DNA from 2 places in the Amycolatopsis sp. 195334CR genome. Region 1 is predicted to be linked to the other one. Evidence: predicted binding sites of a transcription regulator. Region 1 holds the regulator's gene; the other holds the start of a gene.
The links. Region 1 encodes HspR, which represses chaperone genes until heat shock. Its sites were predicted from a motif close to ANNTTGAGTNNNNNNNACTCAANNT; they were not measured.
Positions count from the first base shown of each region.

Region 2: a site for HspR is predicted at 3,700-3,724, ahead of JYK18_RS03680 (adenylate cyclase). Genes of this name have one in related genera too.

Region 1 covers NZ_JAFJMJ010000001.1:2,654,800-2,661,832, forward strand. Annotated here, with positions in the region: gene dnaK (molecular chaperone DnaK) at 1-1,194, shown strand, start outside; gene grpE (nucleotide exchange factor GrpE) at 1,191-1,925, shown strand; gene dnaJ (molecular chaperone DnaJ) at 1,953-3,122, shown strand; gene JYK18_RS12930 (heat shock protein transcriptional repressor HspR) at 3,130-3,576, shown strand; gene JYK18_RS12935 (globin domain-containing protein) at 3,673-4,809, opposite strand; gene JYK18_RS12940 (globin domain-containing protein) at 5,085-6,260, opposite strand; gene JYK18_RS12945 (MarR family winged helix-turn-helix transcriptional regulator) at 6,633-7,033, shown strand, end outside.
Region 2 covers NZ_JAFJMJ010000001.1:728,107-735,139, forward strand. Annotated here, with positions in the region: gene JYK18_RS03645 (hypothetical protein) at 26-331, shown strand; gene JYK18_RS03650 (class I SAM-dependent methyltransferase) at 359-988, shown strand; gene JYK18_RS03655 (LuxR C-terminal-related transcriptional regulator) at 993-1,577, opposite strand; gene JYK18_RS03660 (glyoxalase) at 1,709-2,314, opposite strand; gene JYK18_RS03665 (VOC family protein) at 2,369-2,779, opposite strand; gene JYK18_RS46420 (TIGR03086 family metal-binding protein) at 2,799-3,608, opposite strand; gene JYK18_RS03680 (adenylate cyclase) at 3,725-4,711, shown strand; gene JYK18_RS03685 (hypothetical protein) at 4,714-5,688, shown strand; gene JYK18_RS03690 (adenylosuccinate synthetase) at 5,685-6,812, shown strand; gene JYK18_RS03695 (NUDIX hydrolase) at 6,809-7,033, shown strand, end outside.

The DNA of each region.
Region 1 (7,033 bases):
GCGCTGCAGCGCATCCGCGAGGCGGCCGAGAAGGCGAAGATCGAGCTGTCCAGCTCGAACAGCGCCAGCATCAACCTGCCCTACATCACCGTGGACGCGGACAAGAACCCGCTGTTCCTGGACGAGACGCTGTCCCGCGCGGAGTTCCAGCGGATCACCTCCGACCTGCTCGAGCGCACCCGCCAGCCGTTCAACAACGTGATCCGCGACGCGAACATCAGCGTCGGCGACATCGACCACGTGGTGCTCGTCGGTGGGTCCACCCGCATGCCCGCGGTGTCCGAGCTGGTCAAGGAGCTGACCGGCGGCCGCGAGCCGAACAAGGGCGTGAACCCGGACGAGGTCGTCGCGGTCGGCGCGGTGCTGCAGGCCGGCGTGCTCAAGGGCGAGGTCAAGGACGTCCTGCTGCTCGACGTGACCCCGCTGTCGCTGGGCATCGAGACCAAGGGCGGGGTGTTCACCAAGCTCATCGAGCGCAACACCACCATCCCGACCAAGCGCTCGGAGATCTTCTCCACCGCGGACGACAACCAGCCCTCGGTGCAGATCCAGGTCTTCCAGGGTGAGCGCGAGATCGCCGCGCACAACAAGAAGCTCGGCATGTTCGAGCTGACCGGCCTGCCGCCCGCCCCGCGTGGCGTGCCGCAGATCGAGGTCACCTTCGACATCGACGCCAACGGCATCGTGCACGTCCTGGCCAAGGACCTCGGCACGAACAAGGAGCAGTCGATGACCATCACCGGTGGCTCCGCGCTGCCGAAGGACGACATCGAGCGCATGGTCAAGGACGCCGAGGCGCACGCCGAGGAGGACAAGCAGCGCCGCGAGGAGGCCGAGACCCGCAACCAGGCCGAGACGCTGGTCTACCAGACCGAGAAGTTCGTCAAGGACAACGAGGACAAGCTCCCCGACGAGCTCAAGGGCAAGGTCAAGACCGCCATCGACGAGGCGAACGAGGCGCTCAAGGGCACCGACTCGGCGAAGATCCGCGAGTCCATCGAGAAGCTGAACAGCGCTTCGCAGGAGCTGGGCACCGCGCTCTACGCCAACGCCAACGCCGCGCAGGAAGCCGCCGGCGCCCCCGGCGCTGACGCCGGTGCCGGCGCCTCGTCCTCGGCCAAGGCCGACGACGTGGTCGACGCCGAGATCGTCGACGAGGACGACAAGAAGGGCGCGGAGGGCGAGAAGAAGTGACCCACGCGAATCGCGAAAACTCCGAGGGTCCCCGGCACGGGACCGGTGAAGAGCCAGAGGAGCCGCGAGTCGTGGTGCGCGATCGCCGCAAGATCGACCCGGTGACCGGCGAACTGCGGCAGCAGCCGGTTCTTGAAGAGGAGGAGCCCGTGGCGGGCAAGCACGCGGGCCCCTCCCTCGGCGAGTCCATTGTGGACGAGTCGGTGGAGCCGGTGTCCGACCTGGAGAAGCAGCTGGAGGAGCGCACCGCGGACCTCCAGCGGCTCCAGGCCGAGTACACCAACTACCGCCGCCGGGTGGACCGCGACCGCGAGCAGGTGGTGAACGGGGCGAAGGCCGGGGTGGTCGGCGACCTGCTGCCGCTGCTCGACGACCTGGAGCGGGCCGAGCAGCACGGTGACCTCACCGGCGCGTTCAAGGCGGTGGCCGACAAGCTGGTGGCCAGCCTGCAGCGAGCCGGGCTCGAACCGTTCGGCGCCGAGGGCGAGCCCTTCGACCCGAGCGTGCACGAGGCCGTGCAGCACGCCACTTCGTCCGAAGTGGACGGTCCGACGGTGACCCTGGTGATGCGCCGGGGCTACCGCTTCGGCGACCGGGTGCTGCGGGCGGCGCTGGTCGGCGTGACCGACCACGAGCCAGGCGAGGCACCGGCACCGCCGGTGGCCGAGGTGGAGCCCGAACTGGACGCCACCCAGTCCGGTGAGCTGCCCCTTGATGAGAACAGTCGCTAGCGAAGAACCGGAGGGAGGAGACGCCCGATGAGTGCTCGGGAGTGGATCGGCAAGGACTTCTACCGTGAGTTGGGCGTCTCCTCCGACGCCTCCGCGGACGAGATCAAGAAGGCCTACCGCAAGCTGGCCAAGGAGAACCACCCGGACGCCAACTCCGGCAACGCCGAAGCCGAGAAGAAGTTCAAGGCGGTGTCCGAGGCGTACGGGGTGTTGTCCGACAGCGCCAAGCGCAAGGAGTACGACGAGGCGAGGCGCCTTTTCGGGTCGGGCGGCCCCGGGGGTTTCGGGTTTCCCGGAGGCGGAGCCGGTGGCACCGACTTCGGCGATATCTTCGGAAACGCCGCCGGACAAGGCGGGGGCTTCGGTGGCCTCGGTGACATCCTCGGCGGGCTGTTCGGCCGCCGCGGGGCCGCCGGTGCCACGGCGAACCGCGCGCAGCGCGGCGCCGACGTGGAAACGGATGTCCGGATCGACTTCGTCGAGGCGGTCAAGGGCGCGACCCTGCCGCTGCGCCTGTCCAGCCCGGCGACCTGCGGCACCTGTGGTGGCAACGGCGCCAAGCCGGGCACCACGCCGCGGACCTGCGCCAGCTGTGGTGGGTCGGGGCTGGTCAGCCGGAGCCAGGGGGCGTTCGCCTTCTCGGAGCCGTGCCGGGACTGCCGTGGCCGCGGCACCATCATCGACGACCCGTGCGGCGAGTGCGGTGGCGAGGGCATCAGCACCCGCACCCGCACGCTGACCGTCCGGATCCCCGCCGGGGTGGACGACGACCAGCGCATCCGGCTGGCCGGTCAGGGCGAACCGGGCCGGGGCGGCGCGCAACCGGGCGATCTGTACGTCCGGGTGCACGTGGCGCCGCACGCGGTGTTCGGCCGATCGGGCAATGATCTGACCATCACCGTGCCGGTGAGCTTCACCGAACTGGCGCTGGGTGGCACGATCACGGTGCCGACGCTCGACGGCAAGGTCTCGGTCAAGGTGCCCCCGGGCACCGCGAGCGGGCGGGTGCTGCGGGTGCGCGGCAAGGGCATCACCAAGCGCGACGGCACCCAGGGCGATCTGCTGGTCACCCTGCAGGTGGCGGTCCCGGCCCGGTTGGACGACCAGGCACGGGCGGCACTGGAGAGTTACGCGGAAGCCTCCGCGCAGCACGACCCGCGTCCGGAGATCACCGCGCTGATCAGGGAACGGAGCTGAGCTGACGATGTTCGGTTCTTCGCTGCCGGGCGGCGTGCCGCAGGACGAGGACACCCCGGTATTCGTCATCTCCGTGGCGGCGCAGCTCTCCGGGCTGCACGCGCAAACCCTCCGGTCGTACGACCGGCAGGGGCTGGTCTCCCCCGGCCGCACGGCCGGGGGTGGCCGGCGGTACTCGATGCGGGACATCGCGCTGCTGCGCGAGGTCCAGCGGCTGTCCCAGGAGGCGGGGGTCAACCTCGCCGGGATCAAGCGGATCATCGAGCTCGAGAACCAGGTGGACGCGCTGCGTTCCCGGGTGAGCGAGCTGACGGAGGAACTGGCGGCCGCCTACGCCGCCGCCGAGCAGGCCGCGGCCGCGGTGCACGCGTCGTACCGCAAGGACCTCGTCCCCATGCGCAACCAGACGGCCCTGGTGGTGTGGCGGCCCAACCCGCCACGGCCCCGCCGCTGATTTCCTGGCGAAGACCAGGCCTCAGAACCCGGCGGTGGTGGCGACCCGATCCCCCGGGGTCGCCGCCGCCGTCGCTGGACGACGACGTGACTGTCCTCAGTCGACGGTGAACTGGTCGTACTTGATCCGCTCGGCCGGGGTTCCCTCTTCCATCAACCGCATCATGGTGGCGCGGATCATCGTGGGCGAGCCCGAAACCAGCACATCCGTCTTCGGCCACGGGCCGCGTCTGAGCACGGCTTCGACGAGCGTGCCCTGCTCGCCGCCCTTGACCTCGCCTTCCTCCACCACCGGCACCACGGTCAACCACGGGTTGGTCGCGGCCAGCATCTTCAGCGTGGGCAGGTCGTAGAGGTCCTCCGGGGTCCGGCCGCCGAAGAACAGGTGGACCGCCGGATTCTGCTTCCACCGCGCCAGATCGTCGGCGATCGCGCGCAGCGGGGCCAGGCCGGTGCCGCCGGCGATCAGCAGGAGCTTCCGCTTGTCGGCCTGCCGCACGGCGAGCGTGCCCAGCGCCGGGCCGATGCGCCATTCGTCGCCGATCCTGGTGTGGTGCACCATCGACCGGCTCACCCAGCCCCCGTCCACCGCGCGCACGTGGAACTCCAGCACGCCGTCGGTGCGCGGCGCGGTGGCCGGGGAGAAGTACCGCCACATGCGCGGCCGCTGCGGGACCTGCACGCTCAGGTACTGGCCCGCCCGGAACGGCACCGGGTGCTTCGGCACCACCCGGATCACCGCCACGCTCGAGTTCGGCTTGCGGTGGTCGATCACCCTGGCCGGCCACCACGCCGGGCCCTTCTCGGCATCGGCGGCTTCCCGCATGGCTTTCGCGATGATCCCGTAGGCATCGGTCCAGGCGCGTTCGACCTCCGCGGTCCAGTCGTCCTTCAGGTACTTCTTCAACGCGGCCAGCAACGCCACCCCAACCGCGTCGTAGTGGTGCGCGACCACGTCGAACTTGCGGTGGTCGCGGCCGAGCTGGTGCAGGAACGGCACCAGTTCGTCGGGCTGGTCGACCAGCCCGACCACGTGCACCAGTGCCCGCAGCAGCCGATCCCGCTGGGTGTTCATGTTGGCCGGGAAAAGGGCTCTCGTCGCCGGGGAAACGGTGAACAGCACACCGTAGAAGAACTGCGCGAGTTCGGCGGCCCTCGGTTCGATCTTCGCAAAGGAATCTCTGATCAGCTTTGTGGTCCGGTTGGTTTTGCTCCAGTTCGCCGGAATGGTCACGGGCAACGGGTCGGGAAACATGGCGTGGACACCCATCAGTGCGACGAATTCTCCAATCGATTCGAACGCGGCGTGATCTTCCAACACTCCCGTTTCCCCGACGGGGCAGGGACTCTACGACGCCAGTCGCTCGGCGGCGCCGGATCGCCACGCTTTCAGCTCGAATGGAGCAATGTGGATACTCGGTGTCGAACGGGGGTATTCACTGCGTGCCGCCGCCGTTCGGGTGCTTTTTCGGCGAACACATGTTTTTCTGGCTATTCGCCGTGAAAGCATCAGTCGATGGTGAACGGGTCGTACTTGATCTGGTCGAGCGCGGTGCCCGCGACCAGCATGCGCGAAACCGTGGCCCGGATCATCTGCGGTGAACCGGAGACCAGGACGTCGTGCTTCGGCCAGGCGCCGTACTTGGTCACCACCTCGGCCAGCGTGCCCTGCTCGAACCCGGGCAGCCCGGGGTTGTTCTCCACCACCGGGACCACGGTCAGCCAGGGGTTCACCGCCGCCAGCGAGCGCAGCTCCTCCAGGTCGTACAGGTCGTCGCGGTCGCGGCCGCCGTAGAACAGCTTCACCTTGGGGTTCTCGCCCCACTGCGCGAGCTCGTCGAGCATCGCGCGCAGCGGCGCCACCCCGGTGCCGCCGGCGATCATCAGCACGTCCCGGCCGGACTCGCGGTCGACGGCCAGCCGCCCGAGCGGCGGGCCGAGGCGCCAGCGGTCGCCACGCGCGGTGTGGCCGACGATGGCGCGGGAGACCCAGCCGCCCTCGACCGCGCGGATGTGGAACTCGATCGAGCCGTCCTCGCGGGGCGCGTTCGCCGGGGAGAGGTACCGCCACAGCCGCGGGCGCTGCGGCACCTCCACGCTCAGGTACTGGCCTGCCTGGTACGGCACCGGCTGCTCCGGCTCCACCAGCACCAGCGCGAGGTCCCAGGTGAGCCGGCGGTGCTCGGCGACGGTGGCGGTCCACGAACCGGGGTGCCGGTCGGCCGCGGCGGCCTCCTGCATCGCCCGCGCGATGATGGTGAACGCCTCGGCCCAGGCGCGCTCCACTTCGGGCGTCCACTCCGGACCGAGGTTCGTCTTCAGCGCGGCGAGCAGCGCGGTGCCGACCGCCTCGTAGTGGTTCGGGATGACGCCGAACTTGCGGTGGTCGCGGCCGAGCTGGCGCAGGAACGGCACCAGGTCGTCGGGCCGGTCGACCATCTGCACGATGTGCACCAGCGCGCGCACCAGCCTGCCCCGCTGGACCTCCATGTTGATCGGGAAGAAGTCCCTGGTGGCCGGCGCGAGGGTGAACAGCATGCCGTAGAAGAACTGGGAGATCTCCGGCGTGTACGGCTCGGCCTTCGTCCAGGTGTCACGAATCAGCCGCACCATCGCCGCGACGGCGGGCGGGGTCTCCCTCGTGGTGGAGGTCCTGGGTACTGGGCTGACCGGTTCTGCTGTCATCGTCGGCTGGTATCGGCTCCTCGTCCGGTTGCGCGGCGTGTTCGGCGGGGTGCCCCGCACGCCGATTGTGGCCTGGATTATTCATTAATGCGCGTAGCTCTGGGTTCCGCCGACCGGGGCAGGCCAGCGGCCTGAACCAGGGGTTGTGGTGTAGGGAATATTCCCCCTTTCGGAATAAGTCGATCGAGGTAAGCGGTCCAGTGGTTCATCTCGGAGGGTAGTCGTACTGGCCGGAAACCCCGGCTACGTTGCTCCGGACGGGTCAATCTAGGTACGTCTGCCGTGTGATGGATCACTGGTAAACTAGTTGCAACATACAACTAGTAACCCCCGGATTTTTTCACCGATCGGGGCAACGGGGAGGCTGGACCCATGGGTCCGACGGACGACGCCGCACTGGAGCTGGTGCGGCAACTCAAAGTGAACGCGCAGTTGCAGCAGGCGTGGACGACGCACCTGTGGCAGGCGCAGAACGGCCTCCACCCCGCCTCCGCCTGGCTGCTCGCCGAACTCGCCCAGCTCGGCGAGTCGCGCCCGTCCGAACTGGCCAAGCGGCGGATGGTGGACGTCTCGGTGGTCAGCCGCCAGGTGGCGCAGCTGACCGCGGCCGGGTTGATCGAGCGACGCCCGGCGCCCGAGGACGGCCGGGCGGCGCTGATCCGGGTGTCCGAACGCGGTGAGCAGGAGCTGGTCCGCTGGCGGCGGCAGTACACCGACTTCCTCACCGACGCGCTCTCCGGCTGGGACCCGGGCGAGCTCGACGCGCTCACCGA
Region 2 (7,033 bases), 1.9 Mb from region 1:
CCGAACGAACGAAGGGGAGATCGTGGTGACGATCAGGAAGTTCATCACCGGCTCGGCCGCCGTGCTGGCGCTCGGCCTCGCGGGCGGCCTGGGGGCGCCCGCGGTGGCCGCGGCGGCGCCCGCCGGGACGATGTCGGACGTGACCGTGTGCGACAAGTACCTGAAGGCCGCGAAGTCGCACGAAGCGCAGGCGCAGCAGTACCTCACACTGGCGAAGAAGGCCGCCGCCGCGGGGGACGCGGCGGCGGCCGCCAACTTCAAGAAGCGGGCCGCGGAGGCCCAGCATGCCGCGAAGGTCGCCTACGACAAGTACAAGAAGTGCCGCACCTGACCGAGACCGGCCGCTAGCGTGGCGATCATGACCGACGAGACGCGGATCGCCTACGACACCGTCGCGGAGGCGTACGCCGAGCTGCTCCACGACCACCTCGACGGCAGCCCGTGGGACCGGTCGATGCTCACCACCTTAGCCGAGCTCGTCGGCACCGCGGGCCCGGTCGGCGACCTCGGCTGCGGCCCCGGCCGGTTGACCGGCCACCTGGCCGGGCTCGGGCTGGACGTGTTCGGCGTCGACCTGTCCCCCGGCATGATCGCCGTGGCCCGGCGGACCCACCCCGGACTGCGGTTCGAGGTGGGTTCGCTGGAGGTGCTGGACCTCGAGGACGGATCGCTGGCGGGCGCGCTGGCGTGGTACTCGCTCATCCACACCCCGCCGGCGCGGCTCCCGCGGGTGGCCGCGGAACTGGCGCGCGTGCTGGCACCGGGCGGGTGCCTGCTGACCGCCTTCCAGGTCGGCGACGAGCGGCGGCACATCACCCACGCCTACGGGCACGACGTCTCGATCGAGGCGTTCCGCCTGCGGCCGGAGCACGTGACGGAGTGGCTCACCGATGCGGGGCTGGTGCTGGAAGCCCAGTTGGTGCGGCAACCCCAGCCACCGCACGAAAAGACGCCGCAGGCCTACCTATTGGCCAAGAAGCCGGGCTGACCGCCTACTTGACGAAGTCGTCGACCACCTTGGGCGGCCAGCTGCCGACGTTCAGCACGCCCAGCGAGTAGGCGCGCGACACCAGCGCCGCCCGGTTGGGCACCTTCAGCTTCCGGAGCAGGCCGCTGACCCGGTACTCCACCCCCTGCCTGCTCAGGAACAGCCGCGACGCCAGCGGGATGGTGGAGGTGCCCGCCGCGATGCCCTCCAGGATCCGGGCGTCCATTTCGGACAGTATTTTCCGCTTGCCGGTCACCACTTCCGCGTCGGCGTCCGACACCGGGCGCAGGACGACCAGCACCGTGGTCACCCCGCCCGCGTCACACACCGAGACCGCGGTCAGCGTCGCCGGTGACGGCACCCCGGCCGCGTCCAGCAGCACCACGTGCGCGCTGAAGCGGTGCCGCCCGCCCTCGGTCAGCCCGGTCAGGCCGCGGCACACCGCCTGCCGCAGGCTCGGGTGCACCAGGCCGGAGAACTCGTCGTCCGGCGCCAGCCCGAACCGGGTGAAGAACTCCTGGTTCACCTGCTGTATCCGCAGTGCCCGATCCAGGCAGACCATGGACTCGGAACCGGGGCTGCTGGTCATCCTTTTCCTTCTCCCTCATCATTTTTCCGCCGTGCCAACGGCACGATGAGAGAGGAGCGGGAAGCCCGGCTACAGATACCCCGGCCCGGTGGTCCCGGGATTTTCCTTCTGGTGAGCGCAAAACGCCCGGGTCAACGGTCGTTCTCCCACGAGAAGCCGTCCGGGTCGGTGAAGGAACCGCCGCCGATGGTGATCCGGTGCGCGCCGGAGCCGTCCGCGGGCACCCCGGCGGCCTTGGCCAGTGCGCGGCGCCGGTACAGGCCCAGCTTGACCGCCTTACCGCTCTCGAACTCGACGTACATCCGGCCGAAGCTCTTCGCCACGGGCAGGCCGTGCTCGGCGTAGAAGCGCTTGCTCGCGGACACGTCCTCGGCGCCCAGCAGGAGCACCAGGTCGTCGATCTGCCGCGTGGCCGGGCCGGTGTCCTTCTTCGCCGAGGTCGCCACCTTCCAGATCGCGCCGTCCGGGGCCCGCACCACGGCGCCGTAACCCCAGAGCGACTTCTCGGCGGGCTTCAGCGTGGTGGCACCGGCGGCCAGCGCCGACCGCACGAAGCTATCCACTGTGGACGGCTGGGAAACCGTGATGGACAGGGTGTAGCCGCGGAAACCGGTGCTGGGCGGCGCCCCTTCCCGCAGCCGCAGGCGGCTTTCGTCCAGGTCGAAGGCGGTGGCGTAGAACTGCCGGGCGGCCGCCACGTCCGGCACGTCCAGGGTGAGGTGATCGATGGTCGTCATGCCGATCACGCTAGATCCGGGCCGGCGGCGGGCGCTTCTCGATTCCTGACCGGCTCAGGCGACCTCCTGGATGCGGACCAGGTTCCCGGCGGGATCGCGGAACGCGCAGTCGCGCACGCCGTACGGCTGCATCGTCGGTTCCTGGACCACTTCGGCGTCGCCGCCGCTGACCTTCTCGAAGGTGCCGTCGAGGTCACGGCTGGCCAGCAGGATCCAGCCGTAGGTGCCCTTGGCCATCATCTGGGCGATGGTGGCGCGCTCGTCCTCGGTGATGCCGGGATCGGCGGCGGGTGGCGCCAGCAGGATGGAGGTGCCCGGCTGGTCGGCGGGGCCGACGGTGATCCAGCGCATCTTGCCCTGGCCGACGTCGCTGCGGACCTCGAAGCCGAGGGTGTCGCGGTAGAAGGCGAGCGATTCGTCCGGGTCCTCGTGCGGCAGCACGGTGGTGTGGATGGTGATGTCCATGGACAGATGCTAGGCGCGCTCACCGCGGATCGCGGCCGGTGAGCGCCACGATCCGGTCGAGCAGCGCGGCGTCGGCGGGCACCTCGACGGGCGGTCCCCACAGTTCCGGCAGCGGTGCGTTGGGCACGAACTCGGCGACGTGGTCGAAGCAGGCGCGCAGGGTGCCGGCGGGCAGGTCGAACGGCTGCCCGGTCGCAGTGGCGAGGTCCCAGCCGTGCACGACGAGTTCGGTCAGCACGATCCGGCCCCACGTCCGCTTCGGCAGGTCCAGGTGGCCCGTGCCCGTCCACGCCGCCGGGTCGATCCACGCCCGCCGGAGGGTGGCGAGCTGGCGGGCCACGCGGACTCGCCAGCCGTCGCCCAGCTCGGCGCCGCCGCCCGCCACCTCGTCGACGTGCCGGATGAGGTCGGCCACGGGGTAGTCGGTGCAGGGGGTCGGCAGGGCGAGCTGGTCGTCGGCGGTGCCCATGACCAGCTCGGCCATCGCCACGCAGGCGGGCGCCAAGTCGACCTCGGCCGCGCACTCGACCTCGCGCACGTCGGCCGTCCCCCCGAAGCGCGCGGCGATTTCCGTCGCCCGCTCCAGCCCGGCGCAGTCGACCAGCCAGTACCCGGCCAGCACCTCCTGCGTTTCGGCGAACGGTCCGTCGGTGACCACGGGCACGCCGCGCAGGTGCTCGACCCGCCGGGCGCGCGCGGGTTCGGCGAGCCCCTGGGCCTCGACGAACTCCCCGGACTCGCGCAACTCGCGGTTGACGTCGTCCAGGAGGTCGGTCGCGTCGGTGCGCGCGTCGGCCTGCGTGCCGTACAGCAAGATCAAGTACTTCATCGGGCTCCTTCCACCTCGCGACGCCAGGATGCGCCGCCTCGCCGGGAACGTCGGAGCCACCCCAGCCGACCGGACACCGCTTGCCATCCCGAGTAAGAGTCTTGTAGACTCAAACTATGCTCACCAGGGACGACGCCATCGCGAAGATCGAGAAGGCGACCACCGCCGCCGCGTTGTTCGACGGCGATCCCGTGGCCGCGCGCCGCCGGTACCGCGAGCTGGCGAGCGCGCTCCACCCCGACCGCAACCCCGGCGACGAGCGCGCCCACCGCGCCGCCGCCACGCTCAACCGCCTCTACGACGACTGGAAGCGAGCCCGCCACCAGACCGTCACCACGGCGACCTCCCGCTACACCCTCACCACCCCGCACGCGGTCGGCAGCGTCGCGACCACCTACCGCACCACCGGGCCCCACCTGGTCAAGCTCGTCCGCAACCCGGCCCTCAACCCCCTCCTCCACACCGAATGGACGGCCCTGCGCGCCCTCGACGACCTGACCGAGCGGCACCGCTGGCTCCGCCCCTACTACCCCCGCCTGATCGACACCTCGGGCCCGGTGGCCCGCGGCGATCGCGCCTTCACCGTGCTCGACCCGCTCGTCGACGGCTTCACCACGCTCGCCGACATCCGGAAGGCGTTCCCCGGCGGCCTCGACGGGCGCGACTACGCCTGGATGCACCGCCGCCTGCTGCGCGCGGTGGCCGGGGCGCACCGCGCCGGCGTTGTCCACGGGCACATCACCGCGGACAACGTGCTGGTCCACCCGGAACAACACGGGATCGTGCTGGTCGGCTGGTCGTTCGCGGTCGGCGAGGGCGAACTCCCGGTGGCGGTGGACAACTCCGCCGACTACCCGCCGGAAGTCCACAAAGGACAACCGATGACCGCGGCCACCGACGTCCACATGCTCCACACGATGATGGCGGATCTCCTGGCACCGGACGAAGAACGGCAACGCACGTTCGCCACCTGGTGCACGCAGGACTCCCCGGCCCAACGACCCGACGCCGCCGACCTGCTCGACGAGTACGACGACCTGCTCGACGAGCTGTACGGCCCGCGCACCTTCAGACCGTTCACCCTTCCCGAGACAGGAGCCTGACCATGGGATACGGACACTGGGACGACAACGCCTACGCCGCCGCGAAGACCTTCCGCGCGGCCAAGGGCGAGGACGATTTCGGCTACACCGCCGACCTCCGCAACAAGCCGGCGCGCGAATGGAAGGTCGCGCCCGCGCTCAACCCGAGGAACGCGACCCGGGAGTGCCGCGATTCGGCCGACCACGGCGATTCGACGCCGATCGCCGTGCTGTTCGACGTCACCGGCTCGATGCGCCGCGTGCCGCGGATCATGCAGGGCAAGCTCGGCAAGCTGCACGGCCTGATCCAGCGCCGCGGGTACCTGACCGATCCGCAGGTCCTCTTCGGCGCCATCGGGGACGCCGACAGTGACCGGGTCCCGTTGCAGGTCGGGCAGTTCGAGTCGGACAACCGGATGGACGAGCAGCTCCGCACGATCTTCCTCGAAGGCGGGGGCGGCGGGCAGAAGAGCGAGTCGTACGAGCTGGCCGCCTACTTCATGGCGCGGCACGTGGTGACCGACGCGTGGCAGAAGCGCGGTCGCAAGGGCTACCTGTTCATCATCGGTGACGAGCTGAACAAGCCCTCGCTGCAGGCGAAGCACGTGCGCCGGATCATCGGCGACGACCTGCGCCAGGACATCGACCCCGCCTCGGTGTACCGGGAGCTGGCACGCAAGTGGCACGTCTACTTCGTGCTGCCCAACCAGTCGTCGTACTTCAACCACCCGGACATCGCGGAGCACTGGAGCGGGCTGCTCGGCCAGAACTTCCTCAAGCTCGACGACCCGGGCGCGGTGTGCGAGCTGATCGCGGCCACGATCGGGCTGGAGGAGCAGGTGGTCGACGTCGACCAGGCGCTGGCCGATCTCGCCGACGTCGGCTCGGCCGCGGAAGGCGAGGCCGTCGGCAAGGCGCTGACCCGGCTGGGTGCCCGCTCGGTGGTCACCTCGGCGGTGCCCGAGGCAGGCGGTCCCGACGACGTGGTGCTGCGGTGAACCTCGACGGGCACGTGGTGGTGGTCGGGCTCGGGTTCGGCGACGAGGGCAAGGGGGCCGTGGTCGACGCCCTGTGCGCGGCCCGGCCCACCACCGCGGTCATCCGGTTCAACGGCGGTGCGCAGGCCGCGCACAACGTGGTGGCCGACGGGCGGCACCACACGTTCAGCCAGTTCGGGGCGGGCACCTTCGCCGGGGTGCCCACCCACCTCTCGCGGTACGTCCTGGTCGAGCCATTCGCGCTGGCCACCGAAGCCCGGCAGCTGGAAGCCGCCGGGGTGCGCAACCCGCTCGCGCTGCTGAGCGTGGACGGCCGGGCGCTGCTCACCACGCCGTTCCACATCCACGCCAACCGCGCCCGCGAGGACGCCCGTGGTGACCAGCGGCACGGTTCGTGCGGCAAGGGCATCGGCGAGACCGTCTGGTACTCGCTGCGGGCGGACGCGCCGACCGTCGCCGACTGCGCCCGGCCCGCCGTGCTGCGGCGCAAGCTCGACGCGCTGGCCCGGTTCTACGAGCCGCTCGCCAGCCCGCCGCACAGCGTGGACGAGCTGGTGTCGCTGTACCGCGATTTCGCCGACGCGGTCCGGTTCACCGACAGCGGCGAGGCCGGGCGGCTGGCCGACCGCGGCCGGGTGGTCTTCGAGGGAGCGCAGGGGGTTCTCCTCGACGAGCACCACGGGTTCCACCCGCACACGACGTGGTCGACCACCACCCCGCACAACGCGCGCGCCCTGCTGGCCGGACGCCCGCACACCGTGCTGGGCGTCACCCGGACCTACCACACCCGGCACGGTGCCGGACCGTTCCCGACCGAGGACGCGGCGCTGCTGGCCCAGTTCCCCGAACGCCACAACGGCACCGGGAAGTACCAGGGCGCGTGGCGCGTGGGGCACCTCGACGCGGCCCTGCTGGACTACGCGATCGCGGCCTGCGACGGCGTGGACGCCCTCGCCGTGACCCACCTCGACGCCGACCGTCCACGCGTGGTGCTCGACCACGGCACGCCCGCGGTCGAACTGGACGACCCACTGGCGTGGTTCGGCACCCGGCGGCCGGTCGCGCTCGCCGGGTACGGGCCGGACCGCGCGGATTATCGGGCGCCGGTCACAATCGGCGTGTGATCGAGTCGACGCCGGTGTCCGTGGATGTGCTGGTCGTGCGCTTCGACCCGGGTGAGCGGACTGTGCTACTGGGGGTCGCGCCGCGGGCCGCGGAGCCGTTCCAGGGGGAACTCGCGCTGCCCGGGGTGCTGCTCGGCCTCGGGGAGCGGTTGCGGGAGGCGGGGACGAGGGCGGTGGTCACCAAGCTCGGCCTGCCGTCGGACGCGCTGTCCGGCACGGGC